Regions from separate parts of the Bacillus thuringiensis genome, predicted to be linked through region 4. Evidence: a T-box and tRNA genes for the amino acid it is inferred to sense, from the RefSeq annotation. Region 4 holds a T-box; the other regions hold tRNA genes.

Region 1 (3,161 bases), 1.1 Mb from region 4:
GAGAGGGGTTAGCGTAAGCGAAGCTCTGAACTGAAGCCCCAGTAAACGGCGGCCGTAACTATAACGGTCCTAAGGTAGCGAAATTCCTTGTCGGGTAAGTTCCGACCCGCACGAAAGGTGTAACGATTTGGGCACTGTCTCAACCAGAGACTCGGTGAAATTATAGTACCTGTGAAGATGCAGGTTACCCGCGACAGGACGGAAAGACCCCGTGGAGCTTTACTGTAGCCTGATATTGAATTTTGGTACAGTTTGTACAGGATAGGCGGGAGCCATTGAAACCGGAGCGCTAGCTTCGGTGGAGGCGCTGGTGGGATACCGCCCTGACTGTATTGAAATTCTAACCTACGGGTCTTATCGACCCGGGAGACAGTGTCAGGTGGGCAGTTTGACTGGGGCGGTCGCCTCCTAAAGTGTAACGGAGGCGCCCAAAGGTTCCCTCAGAATGGTTGGAAATCATTCGTAGAGTGCAAAGGCATAAGGGAGCTTGACTGCGAGACCTACAAGTCGAGCAGGGACGAAAGTCGGGCTTAGTGATCCGGTGGTTCCGCATGGAAGGGCCATCGCTCAACGGATAAAAGCTACCCCGGGGATAACAGGCTTATCTCCCCCAAGAGTCCACATCGACGGGGAGGTTTGGCACCTCGATGTCGGCTCATCGCATCCTGGGGCTGTAGTCGGTCCCAAGGGTTGGGCTGTTCGCCCATTAAAGCGGTACGCGAGCTGGGTTCAGAACGTCGTGAGACAGTTCGGTCCCTATCCGTCGTGGGCGTAGGAAATTTGAGAGGAGCTGTCCTTAGTACGAGAGGACCGGGATGGACGCACCGCTGGTGTACCAGTTGTTCTGCCAAGGGCATAGCTGGGTAGCTATGTGCGGAAGGGATAAGTGCTGAAAGCATCTAAGCATGAAGCCCCCCTCAAGATGAGATTTCCCATAGCGTAAGCTAGTAAGATCCCTGAAAGATGATCAGGTTGATAGGTTCGAGGTGGAAGCATGGTGACATGTGGAGCTGACGAATACTAATAGATCGAGGACTTAACCATATAATATGTAGCAATGTTATCTAGTTTTGAAGGAATATATATTTAAAATTCCTTTTGACATTCTGAAAAGAATGTGTATAATGATAAAAGTCTGGTAATGATGGCAGAGAGGTCACACCCGTTCCCATACCGAACACGGAAGTTAAGCTCTCTAGCGCCGATGGTAGTTGGGACCTTGTCCCTGTGAGAGTAGGACGTTGCCAGGCTTGTATTATTCCGCAGTAGCTCAGCGGTAGAGCTATCGGCTGTTAACCGATCGGTCGTAGGTTCGATTCCTACCTGCGGAGCCATTATGCTTCCATAGCTCAGCTGGTAGAGTACTTCCATGGTAAGGAAGAGGTCACCGGTTCAAGCCCGGTTGGAAGCTTGGAAAAAGTTTTTAAATTTTTGGCCCGTTGGTCAAGTGGTTAAGACACCGCCCTTTCACGGCGGTAACACGGGTTCGAATCCCGTACGGGTCACCACTTTTGGAGGATTAGCTCAGCTGGGAGAGCACCTGCCTTACAAGCAGGGGGTCGGCGGTTCGATCCCGTCATCCTCCACCATATATGTTTAAATGTCGGAGGGGTAGCGAAGTGGCTAAACGCGGCGGACTGTAAATCCGCTCCTTCGGGTTCGGCAGTTCGAATCTGCCCCCCTCCACCATTTTCTTAAAAATAACCTGAAAGGGTTTATTTTTTTGAGAAGATAACCATACTAGTAAATATTAATGGGCTATAGCCAAGCGGTAAGGCAACGGACTTTGACTCCGTCATGCGCTGGTTCGAATCCAGCTAGCCCAGCCATTTACGAGCCATTAGCTCAGTTGGTAGAGCATCTGACTTTTAATCAGAGGGTCGAAGGTTCGAATCCTTCATGGCTCACCATTTTCGCGGAAGTAGTTCAGTGGTAGAATACAACCTTGCCAAGGTTGGGGTCGCGGGTTCGAATCCCGTCTTCCGCTTTATTACTAAGGGGCCTTAGCTCAGCTGGGAGAGCGCCTGCCTTGCACGCAGGAGGTCAGCGGTTCGATCCCGCTAGGCTCCATCTAAATAGAAAAAGCTTACATCATATGATGTAAGCTTTTTTGTGTTTAAAAAGACAACTTTTATATTTATCGTTTAAAATGAAGAAAACGTAAAAATAAGGGATGGGGGATAATTGTGAAAGTTGTTATTGCATCTGATTCATATAAAGAAAGCCTAAAAGCTATAGAAGTATGTGAAGCTATTGAAAGAGGTTTTAGAGCAATTTTTCCTAATGCAAAGTATGTGAAAATACCAATTGGAGATGGAGGAGAAGGGACGGTTGAATCGCTTGTTGATGCTACAGGGGGGAGAATTATATCAATTAGTGTGACAGGACCGCTTAGAGAAAGTGTACAAGCTTTTTATGGCGTGTCTAAAGATAAAAAGACAGCGTTTATTGAAATGGCAGCAGCATCAGGATTACAGCACGTTCCAGTTGAAAAGCGAAACCCACTTATTACAACGACAAAAGGAACAGGAGAACTTATATTACATGCGCTAAATCAAGGGGCGGAGTACATAATTTTAGGACTTGGAGGAAGTGCTACAAACGATGGTGGGGCAGGCATGTTAGCAGCTTTAGGAGTAAGATTTATAAATGACAAGGGTGAAGTAATAGATCCATCTGGAGGTACGTTACATTCGATTGTTGCTATTGATTTTTCACAAATGGACCCACGCTTAAAGGGGGTAAAGATAGAAGCGGCATGTGATGTGGATAATCCATTAGTCGGAATGCAGGGAGCATCTTTCGTATTTGGGAGACAAAAGGGTGCGAATGTAGAGATGATGAAAGAGCTAGATGAGAATTTAAAACATTATGCGAATATCCTTAAAAGATATGTATCTTCTGATGTATCTGAAATACCTGGTGCAGGGGCAGCAGGAGGAATGGGAGCGGCTGTTATTTCAGTGCTAAAGGGAGACTTGCGAAGGGGCATTGAAATTGTATTGGATTATACAAATTTCGATAAACATATAGAAGATGCAGATCTCATTATAACTGGTGAAGGTAGAATAGATGAACAAACTGCATATGGGAAGGCTCCTGTTGGTGTTGCGGGGCGTGCGAAACGTTTTTCTGTGCCTGTAATTGCTATTGGAGGGTCT
Region 2 (3,161 bases), 1.4 Mb from region 4:
GAACCGGTGATAAAGGTTTTGCAGACCTCTGCCTTACCACTTGGCTATGCCGCCATATTAAATTTTATTGGAGCGGAAGACGGGATTCGAACCCGCGACCCCAACCTTGGCAAGGTTGTATTCTACCACTGAACTACTTCCGCAAAAATGGCTGGGCTAGCTGGATTCGAACCAGCGCATGACGGAGTCAAAGTCCGTTGCCTTACCGCTTGGCTATAGCCCATCGAATTCTTACTTAATTATATGTAAGTATCAATTAAATTATTTGTAATTTTTAAAATAAAAATGGGGCGACTGATGGGAATCGAACCCACGAATGCCGGAGCCACAATCCGGTGCGTTAACCACTTCGCCACAACCGCCATGTTGTGTAAATATATTTGGCAGGGGCAGTAGGAATCGAACCCACACTGGAGGTTTTGGAGACCTCAGTTCTACCTTTAAACTATGCCCCTATGTAAATGGTGGAGGGGGGCAGATTCGAACTGCCGAACCCGAAGGAGCGGATTTACAGTCCGCCGCGTTTAGCCACTTCGCTACCCCTCCGAAACTTACATGGTGCCGGCTAGAGGACTTGAACCCCCAACCTACTGATTACAAGTCAGTTGCTCTACCAATTGAGCTAAGCCGGCGTATTTTATTAAAATAAATGGTGGCTCGGGACGGAATCGAACCGCCGACACGAGGATTTTCAGTCCTCTGCTCTACCGACTGAGCTACCGAGCCTTATTAAAATGGCGGTCCCGACCGGGGTCGAACCGGCGATCTCCTGCGTGACAGGCAGGCATGTTAACCACTACACCACGGGACCATTTGGTTGCGGGGACAGGATTTGAACCTGCGACCTTCGGGTTATGAGCCCGACGAGCTACCGTGCTGCTCCACCCCGCGATAATACTATTCATATAAAATTTATATGGTGGAGGATGACGGGATCGAACCGCCGACCCCCTGCTTGTAAGGCAGGTGCTCTCCCAGCTGAGCTAATCCTCCAAAGTGGTGACCCGTACGGGATTCGAACCCGTGTTACCGCCGTGAAAGGGCGGTGTCTTAACCACTTGACCAACGGGCCAAATATTATAAATCCTATGGCGGAGAGCAAGGGATTCGAACCCTTGATACGCTTGTGACGTATACACGATTTCCAATCGTGCTCCTTCGGCCAACTCGGACAGCTCTCCAATGGCTCCGCAGGTAGGAATCGAACCTACGACCGATCGGTTAACAGCCGATAGCTCTACCGCTGAGCTACTGCGGAATAATATTGCCTGGCAACGTCCTACTCTCACAGGGACAAGGTCCCAACTACCATCGGCGCTAGAGAGCTTAACTTCCGTGTTCGGTATGGGAACGGGTGTGACCTCTCTGCCATCATTACCAGACATTATTCTTTTGAGACAATCATTATTATAACTTATTTACTTTAAAAGTCAACAAGTTTTTTATGTTCTCTCAAAACTAGATAACATTTGCTTCATATTATATGGTTAAGTCCTCGATCTATTAGTATTCGTCAGCTCCACATGTCACCATGCTTCCACCTCGAACCTATCAACCTGATCATCTTTCAGGGATCTTACTAGCTTACGCTATGGGAAATCTCATCTTGAGGGGGGCTTCATGCTTAGATGCTTTCAGCACTTATCCCTTCCGCACATAGCTACCCAGCTATGCCCTTGGCAGAACAACTGGTACACCAGCGGTGCGTCCATCCCGGTCCTCTCGTACTAAGGACAGCTCCTCTCAAATTTCCTACGCCCACGACGGATAGGGACCGAACTGTCTCACGACGTTCTGAACCCAGCTCGCGTACCGCTTTAATGGGCGAACAGCCCAACCCTTGGGACCGACTACAGCCCCAGGATGCGATGAGCCGACATCGAGGTGCCAAACCTCCCCGTCGATGTGGACTCTTGGGGGAGATAAGCCTGTTATCCCCGGGGTAGCTTTTATCCGTTGAGCGATGGCCCTTCCATGCGGAACCACCGGATCACTAAGCCCGACTTTCGTCCCTGCTCGACTTGTAGGTCTCGCAGTCAAGCTCCCTTATGCCTTTGCACTCTACGAATGATTTCCAACCATTCTGAGGGAACCTTTGGGCGCCTCCGTTACACTTTAGGAGGCGACCGCCCCAGTCAAACTGCCCACCTGACACTGTCTCCCGGGTCGATAAGACCCGTAGGTTAGAATTTCAATACAGTCAGGGCGGTATCCCACCAGCGCCTCCACCGAAGCTAGCGCTCCGGTTTCAATGGCTCCCGCCTATCCTGTACAAACTGTACCAAAATTCAATATCAGGCTACAGTAAAGCTCCACGGGGTCTTTCCGTCCTGTCGCGGGTAACCTGCATCTTCACAGGTACTATAATTTCACCGAGTCTCTGGTTGAGACAGTGCCCAAATCGTTACACCTTTCGTGCGGGTCGGAACTTACCCGACAAGGAATTTCGCTACCTTAGGACCGTTATAGTTACGGCCGCCGTTTACTGGGGCTTCAGTTCAGAGCTTCGCTTACGCTAACCCCTCTCCTTAACCTTCCAGCACCGGGCAGGTGTCACCCCCTATACTTCGCCTTACGGCTTCGCAGAGAGCTGTGTTTTTGCTAAACAGTCGCTTGGGCCTATTCACTGCGGCTTTCCGTTAAGAAAGCACCCCTTCTCCCGAAGTTACGGGGTCATTTTGCCGAGTTCCTTAACCAGAGTTCTCTCGCACACCTTAGGATTCTCTCCTCGCCTACCTGTGTCGGTTTGCGGTACAGGCACCTTTTATCTCGCTAGAAGCTTTTCTTGGCAGCGGGGAATCAAAGACTTCGCTCCATAAGGAGCTTCCCCATCACAGCTCAGCCTTCACGATAAGCGGATTTGCCTACTTATCAGCCTAACTGCTTGGACGTGCACAACCAATCGCACGCTTCTTCTATCCTTCTGCGTCCCTCCATTGCTCAAACGATAAAGAGGTGGTACAGGAATATCAACCTGTTGTCCATCGCCTACGCCTGTCGGCCTCGGCTTAGGTCCTGACTAACCCTGAGCGGACGAGCCTTCCTCAGGAAACCTTAGGCATTCGGTGGACGGGATTCTCACCCGTCTTTCGCTACTCATACCGGCATTCTCACTTCTAAGCGCTCCACCAGTCCTTCCGGTCTGACTTCACTGCACTTAG
Region 3 (3,161 bases), 310 kb from region 4:
CAATGTTATCTCAGTTACGTGGTGACTATTGGCTTGCTGGAGCTGTTGCAGCCACCTTTACATTATCATCAGCTTTACTAGCTCCTCATATTTCTCGGATGGCCGATCAATTAGGGCAATCTCGCATACTTCTTCCGACTACAGGTATCAGTGTTTTCTTTACGATCCTCTTACTCCTATGTACGAAATATGAAGCTCCTTATTGGACGCTATTTCTATCCGCCTTATGTGCAGGTTGTATGCCCAACATGTCAGCCATGGTGCGTGCACGTTGGACTAAACTATACCGTGGATCCCATAAATTGCATACAGCATTTTCCTTCGAATCGGTCGTCGACGAAATTTGCTTCATCATTGGTCCTGTATTATCTGTCAGTTTAAGTGTTATGTTCTTCCCAGAAGCGGGCCCACTTTTATCATCTGTTTTTCTTACAATTGGGGTATGCCTATTCACCATGCAAAAAAGCACAGAACCGCCTGTACACCCTCATGACATTACAAACAAAGGAACAGTGTTTAAAATCGGTTCTTTGCGAGTACTAGTATTCACACTCATCGCCATAGGTACTATATTTGGCACAATAGATGTCGTTAGTGTAGCTTTTGCTGAACATCAAGGAAACACCGTAGCTGCTAGCTTTGTACTTTCTGTCTATGCAATCGGTTCATGCCTTGCAGGTCTAATTTTCGGTACCCTTAAACTCAGTACTCCACCCTATAATCAATTTTTAATAGCAGTCACACTATCCATGATAACAATGCTGCCACTAGTTTTCGTAAACACTATTACTTGGCTAGTAGTTATTGTTTTCTTTGCAGGGTTATCTGTCGCTCCTACTATGATTATTACCATGGGACTTGTGGAAAAAATCGTACCTGAATCAAAAATAACCGAAGGAATGACTTGGGCAATTACAGGACTTGGAATTGGAGTCTCCCTAGGATCAGCGATAGCTGGTTTAGTTATTGATAACTTTGGAGCTCGGGCAGGATTTAGTGTGGCCATTATAGCCGGAGGCCTTGCCTTAACTATTGCACTTTTAGGATACAAAACTCTTCACTCCGCATATAGTCATGCTGTTATGAAACCGGATGGGCATTCAGCAGAGGGTTAAAACATATTCAAAAAATAGGATTACCTCTTCTTATGTATAAGAAGAGGTAATCCTATTTAAATTGATATAACTTTTTAAAATTTATTATTTATAATCTGTTATAGCTTCTTCTATATCTATACACAACAAAAAAGAGATAGCAGATTATGCTATCTCTTTTAGTATGACCCGTACGGGATTCGAACCCGTGTTACCGCCGTGAAAGGGCGGTGTCTTAACCACTTGACCAACGGGCCAGTTCTGGCAGAGAAGAAGGGATTCGAACCCTCGCACCGCGTTCGCGATCTACTCCCTTAGCAGGGGAGCCCCTTGAGCCACTTGGGTACTTCTCTATAATATGGCTCCGCAGGTAGGACTCGAACCTACGACCGATCGGTTAACAGCCGATAGCTCTACCACTGAGCTACTGCGGAACAATTATGGTGGGCCTAAATGGACTCGAACCATCGACCTCACGCTTATCAGGCGTGCGCTCTAACCAGCTGAGCTATAGGCCCATAATTGAAAAGCGGGTGAAGAGAATCGAACTCTCGACCAGAGCTTGGAAGGCTCTTGTTTTACCACTAAACTACACCCGCATTAAATTGAAAATGGTGAGCCATGAAGGATTCGAACCTTCGACCCTCTGATTAAAAGTCAGATGCTCTACCAACTGAGCTAATGGCTCATTTTGAAAGTGGTGCCGGCTAGAGGACTTGAACCCCCAACCTACTGATTACAAGTCAGTTGCTCTACCAATTGAGCTAAGCCGGCTTGCGACTTCAAAATGGTGGCTCGGGACGGAATCGAACCGCCGACACGAGGATTTTCAGTCCTCTGCTCTACCGACTGAGCTACCGAGCCTTATTAAAATGGCGGTCCCGACCGGGGTCGAACCGGCGATCTCCTGCGTGACAGGCAGGCATGTTAACCACTACACCACGGGACCATTTGGTTGCGGGGACAGGATTTGAACCTGCGACCTTCGGGTTATGAGCCCGACGAGCTACCGTACTGCTCCACCCCGCGATGATATAATATGTAATTTAAGAAAAAATGGAGGAGGTAGAGGGATTCGAACCCCCGCGCGACTCTCGCCGCCTGTCGGTTTTCAAGACCGATCCCTTCAGCCGAACTTGGGTATACCTCCGAGATATAAACCTTTAGTGGTGGACCTTGTAGGACTCGAACCTACGACCGGACGGTTATGAGCCGTCTGCTCTAACCAGCTGAGCTAAAGGTCCTTTATGGTAGCGGCGGAGGGGATCGAACCCCCGACCTCACGGGTATGAACCGTACGCTCTAGCCAGCTGAGCTACACCGCCATAAATGATATTAAAATAAGTGGAGCCTAGCGGGATCGAACCGCTGACCTCCTGCGTGCAAGGCAGGCGCTCTCCCAGCTGAGCTAAGGCCCCATGTTTTTGGGAATATCGGGAAGACAGGATTTGAACCTGCGACCCCCTGGTCCCAAACCAGGTGCTCTACCAAGCTGAGCCACTTCCCGTTAATAAAAGCGCGCCCGAGAGGAGTCGAACCCCTAACCTCTTGATCCGTAGTCAAACGCTCTATCCAATTGAGCTACGGGCGCATATGGTGCCGAGGGCGGGGGTCGAACCCGCACGGTGGTCACCCACCGCAGGATTTTAAGTCCTGTGCGTCTGCCTGTTCCGCCACCCCGGCATGTCATATTGAAAATTGGAGCGGAAGACGGGATTCGAACCCGCGACCCCAACCTTGGCAAGGTTGTATTCTACCACTGAACTACTTCCGCAAGACATGTTTGAGATATTTTATTAAAAGTGCGGGTGAAGGGAGTCGAACCCCCACGCCAAAGGCGCTAGATCCTAAGTCTAGTGCGTCTGCCAATTCCGCCACACCCGCATATTAATATTTTAAGAAAAAATGGGGCGACTGATGGGAATCGAACCCACGAATGCCGGAGCCACAATCCGGTGCGTTAACCACTTCGCCACAACCGCCATGATTTTCTGGTGCCGACTAGAGGACTTGAACCCCCAACCTACTGATTACAAGTCAGTTGCTCTACCAATTGAGCTAAGTCGG
Region 4 (3,161 bases):
GGTCCACTTTCTTACTTCATTATTTCTACTGTTTGGGGCACTTTCTTCACTACTAAATCCACATTCGAAAACATATCTGATAGCCTTAGCGTTATGGCCATCTATTACGTGTTCATAAGTTTACTGTGGTTTTTCTATTTCGATCGATTAGACAAAGACATAAATAAGATTACAAAAGAAATTAACGATAATATGATGTAACACATAACAAAGGAGAGCCCTTAAGACTCTCCTTTGTTATGTTAGCTTCGTTTCTGCTTCTTATTTGATGAAGGTACTTTATGTGAACCTGTTTCATGTGTCGTCGTTCCTTGTCCTTCTACTTCTGGAGAACCAAGGCTTGACCTTGAATGATCTTTTTTCACTTTTTTACTCATTTATATTCACCCCTTCGCGTTACTTTTTGCTACGAGATAATAAACTATGCAAAATAAAAAGCGAGAGGAAACCCTCTCGCTTTTTCATATCTTAAAACTCAGAAGAACCTGGAGTTCTTGGGAATGGAATTACGTCACGGATGTTAGCCATACCAGTGATGTACATTAGGAAGCGCTCGAAACCTAGACCGAATCCAGCGTGTTTTGTACCGCCGTATTTTCTAAGTTCTAAGTACCACCAGTAGTCCTCTTCGTTCATACCTAATTCTTTAATTCTGTCTACTAAAACGTCCATTCTTTCTTCACGTTGACTTCCGCCGATTAATTCGCCGATGCCAGGAACTAGAAGGTCAGTAGCAGCTACTGTTTTTCCATCTTCATTCATACGCATGTAGAACGCTTTAATGTCTTTCGGGTAGTCAGTTACGAATACAGGGCGTTTGAAGATCTCTTCTGATAAGTATCTTTCATGCTCTGTTTGTAAGTCAATACCCCATTCTACTGGGTATTTGAAGTCAGCACCTGATTCTTGAAGTACTTTAATTGCTTCTGTATATGTGATGCGACCGAAGTCAGAGTTAATCACGTTGTTCATACGCTCTAGAACTGTTTTATCAACGAAGCTGTTGAAGAAGTCCATTTCTTCTGGTGCATGCTCTAATACATATTTCATTGCATATTTCAGCATATCTTCTGTAAGATCCATTACATCGCCTAACTCAGCGAATGCAATCTCAGGCTCAACCATCCAGAACTCAGCAGCGTGGCGAGTTGTGTTTGAGTTTTCCGCACGGAATGTAGGTCCGAATGTATATACATCACGGAATGCTAATGCATACGCTTCAGCGTTCAGCTGTCCACTTACTGTTAAGTTTGTTTCTTTACCGAAGAAGTCTTTTGATTCATCAACTTGTCCGTCTTCACCTTTTGGTACGTTGTTTAAATCTTGTGTTGTTACGCGGAACATTTCGCCAGCACCTTCTGTATCACTACCAGTGATGATTGGTGTGTGAACATGTACAAATCCACGCTCTTGGAAGAACTGGTGAATCGCAAATGCTGCGATAGAACGTACGCGGAACGTTGCAGAGAATGCATTTGTTCTTGGACGTAAGTGAGCGATTGTACGTAAGTATTCAAACGTATGACGCTTCTTTTGAAGTGGGTAATCAGAATCTGATAAGCCCTCGATATCAATTTTTTCTGCTTTAATTTCAAATGGTTGCTTCGCTCCAGGCGTTGCAATTACTTTACCTTCTACTTTCACTGAAGAGCTAAGTGGAAGCTTTGCAATTTCTTTAAAGTTCTCTAATTCTGTATCGAAAACGATTTGAACGCTTTTGAAGAAGCTACCGTCGTTTAATTCGATGAAACCAAATGCTTTTGAATCACGTAAGTTACGAATCCACCCTGATACTTGTACTGTTTGACCTGCATACTTTTCTGTATCTCTATACAGACTTTTTACTAATGTGTTTTCCATAGTGAAATTCTCCTTTGCTGATATATTTAAATACAAAAAAACCTTTCATCCATAAAGGGACGAAAGGTTAAACTTCGCGGTACCACCCAATTTGTCATAAAGACCAACTTTAACTCGTATGTAATACATACTTCCCGGTTTGTAACAGGCCGGATTCCCGTCTAAGTCTACTCTTGAATACAAGATTCAATTTCGGTTAGCAACTCCAAGGTGTTCTTCACATATACCGCCTCATCAGGCTCTCACCGCCCCTGACTCGCTTTGGATTATAGTATATACTACTTTTCCTTATCATCGTCTTTCATTTTGTTAAACTAAAATTAATGTACTACATTCGAGAGAAAGATGCAAGATGCCAGAAAATATATAAGCGATTTTTGTAATATATCGACTTACCGACATCTGTCGACGATTGTGCAATAAAAAAATTGCCGGAATGAATCCGGCAATTTTCTAATTACTTACGTAACTCCGCACCAAATTTCTCTTCTACCGTTGTTAATACACGGTTATGCGCTTCTGTTACTTCTTCATCTGTTAACGTACGTTCTGCATCGAAGTAAGTCATAGAGAATGCAAGTGATTTCTTGCCTTCTTCCATTTTTTCACCTTCGTATAAGTCGAATAGTGTTACGTCTTTCAGAAGTTCTCCGCCAGCTTCAGAAATGACTTGCTTCATTTCACCAGCTTTTGTTTCTTTTGTTACCACAACAGCCATGTCACGTGTCATAGATGGGAAACGCGGAATTGCTGAGTAGTAAGTTTCTTCAGCGTCTGCACCGAATACTTTTACAAGAGATAGTTCAAATACGAATGTATTTTTCACATCTAATTGTTTTTCTGCTTCTGGGTGCAATTGACCGATGAAACCAATTACTTCGCCATCTAATACGATATCAGCTGTACGGCCTGGATGCATACCTTCACGTTTTGCTGGTGCATATGTGATTTGGTTTGAAACGCCAAGTACGTCGAATAGTCCTTCTAGTACACCTTTCATAACGAAGAAGTCTACTACTTTCTTCTCACCTTGCCATGCATGGTGAAGAGCAAGACCTGTCATAACACCTGCAAGGTGTTGTTCTTCTTTCGGAAGTTCTCCTGCTTCTGTTGGTAAGAAGATAGAACCTACTTCGTATAAAGCAACGCTGTCGTTTTTACGAGCAACATTGTATGAAACTGCTTCTAGCAATTGTGGCACTAAGCTTAAACGAAGTTGGCTACGCTCTTCGCTCATTGGAAGCGCAAGGTTTACAGGTGCTTTTTCGTTTGGCTCAACCATGTATTGTTTCGCTTTGTCA

What was found. A T-box is a leader RNA that pairs with one kind of tRNA and senses whether it is charged. The one in region 4 lies ahead of asnS (asparagine--tRNA ligase), so its partner is inferred to be a tRNA-Asn.
Region 1: it has a tRNA-Asn gene. The T-box ahead of asnS (asparagine--tRNA ligase) is inferred to sense a tRNA for this amino acid. The anticodon was not compared.
Region 2: it has a tRNA-Asn gene. The T-box ahead of asnS (asparagine--tRNA ligase) is inferred to sense a tRNA for this amino acid. The anticodon was not compared.
Region 3: it has a tRNA-Asn gene. The T-box ahead of asnS (asparagine--tRNA ligase) is inferred to sense a tRNA for this amino acid. The anticodon was not compared.

Annotation. Positions count from the first base shown of each region.
Region 1 is NZ_CP012099.1:154,710-157,870, forward strand. Features, by position in the region: rRNA gene AC241_RS00885 (23S ribosomal RNA) at 1-1,044, shown strand, start outside; rRNA gene rrf (5S ribosomal RNA) at 1,135-1,250, shown strand; tRNA gene AC241_RS00895 (tRNA-Asn) at 1,260-1,334, shown strand; tRNA gene AC241_RS00900 (tRNA-Thr) at 1,339-1,411, shown strand; tRNA gene AC241_RS00905 (tRNA-Glu) at 1,434-1,508, shown strand; tRNA gene AC241_RS00910 (tRNA-Val) at 1,514-1,589, shown strand; tRNA gene AC241_RS00915 (tRNA-Tyr) at 1,606-1,689, shown strand; tRNA gene AC241_RS00920 (tRNA-Gln) at 1,755-1,829, shown strand; tRNA gene AC241_RS00925 (tRNA-Lys) at 1,835-1,910, shown strand; tRNA gene AC241_RS00930 (tRNA-Gly) at 1,916-1,987, shown strand; tRNA gene AC241_RS00935 (tRNA-Ala) at 1,998-2,070, shown strand; gene AC241_RS00940 (glycerate kinase) at 2,187-3,161, shown strand, end outside.
Region 2 is NZ_CP012099.1:526,697-529,857, reverse strand. Features, by position in the region: tRNA gene AC241_RS02795 (tRNA-Cys) at 1-54, opposite strand, end outside; tRNA gene AC241_RS02790 (tRNA-Gly) at 69-143, opposite strand; tRNA gene AC241_RS02785 (tRNA-Gln) at 149-223, opposite strand; tRNA gene AC241_RS02780 (tRNA-His) at 287-362, opposite strand; tRNA gene AC241_RS02775 (tRNA-Trp) at 382-455, opposite strand; tRNA gene AC241_RS02770 (tRNA-Tyr) at 463-546, opposite strand; tRNA gene AC241_RS02765 (tRNA-Thr) at 557-632, opposite strand; tRNA gene AC241_RS02760 (tRNA-Phe) at 651-726, opposite strand; tRNA gene AC241_RS02755 (tRNA-Asp) at 736-811, opposite strand; tRNA gene AC241_RS02750 (tRNA-Met) at 815-891, opposite strand; tRNA gene AC241_RS02745 (tRNA-Val) at 918-993, opposite strand; tRNA gene AC241_RS02740 (tRNA-Glu) at 998-1,072, opposite strand; tRNA gene AC241_RS02735 (tRNA-Ser) at 1,090-1,181, opposite strand; tRNA gene AC241_RS02730 (tRNA-Asn) at 1,184-1,258, opposite strand; rRNA gene rrf (5S ribosomal RNA) at 1,267-1,382, opposite strand; rRNA gene AC241_RS02720 (23S ribosomal RNA) at 1,484-3,161, opposite strand, start outside.
Region 3 is NZ_CP012099.1:4,689,090-4,692,250, forward strand. Features, by position in the region: gene AC241_RS24215 (MFS transporter) at 1-1,115, shown strand, start outside; tRNA gene AC241_RS24220 (tRNA-Glu) at 1,280-1,351, opposite strand; tRNA gene AC241_RS24225 (tRNA-Ser) at 1,357-1,447, opposite strand; tRNA gene AC241_RS24230 (tRNA-Asn) at 1,454-1,528, opposite strand; tRNA gene AC241_RS24235 (tRNA-Ile) at 1,536-1,612, opposite strand; tRNA gene AC241_RS24240 (tRNA-Gly) at 1,623-1,693, opposite strand; tRNA gene AC241_RS24245 (tRNA-Lys) at 1,707-1,782, opposite strand; tRNA gene AC241_RS24250 (tRNA-Thr) at 1,793-1,868, opposite strand; tRNA gene AC241_RS24255 (tRNA-Phe) at 1,883-1,958, opposite strand; tRNA gene AC241_RS24260 (tRNA-Asp) at 1,968-2,043, opposite strand; tRNA gene AC241_RS24265 (tRNA-Met) at 2,047-2,123, opposite strand; tRNA gene AC241_RS24270 (tRNA-Ser) at 2,152-2,244, opposite strand; tRNA gene AC241_RS24275 (tRNA-Ile) at 2,262-2,338, opposite strand; tRNA gene AC241_RS24280 (tRNA-Met) at 2,343-2,419, opposite strand; tRNA gene AC241_RS24285 (tRNA-Ala) at 2,440-2,512, opposite strand; tRNA gene AC241_RS24290 (tRNA-Pro) at 2,528-2,601, opposite strand; tRNA gene AC241_RS24295 (tRNA-Arg) at 2,612-2,685, opposite strand; tRNA gene AC241_RS24300 (tRNA-Leu) at 2,689-2,777, opposite strand; tRNA gene AC241_RS24305 (tRNA-Gly) at 2,794-2,868, opposite strand; tRNA gene AC241_RS24310 (tRNA-Leu) at 2,898-2,978, opposite strand; tRNA gene AC241_RS24315 (tRNA-His) at 3,001-3,076, opposite strand; tRNA gene AC241_RS24320 (tRNA-Thr) at 3,087-3,161, opposite strand, start outside.
Region 4 is NZ_CP012099.1:4,378,929-4,382,089, forward strand. Features, by position in the region: gene AC241_RS22570 (hypothetical protein) at 1-201, shown strand, start outside; gene AC241_RS22575 (YuzL family protein) at 243-377, opposite strand; gene asnS (asparagine--tRNA ligase) at 469-1,860, opposite strand; T-box leader at 1,913-2,164, opposite strand; gene pheT (phenylalanine--tRNA ligase subunit beta) at 2,318-3,161, opposite strand, start outside.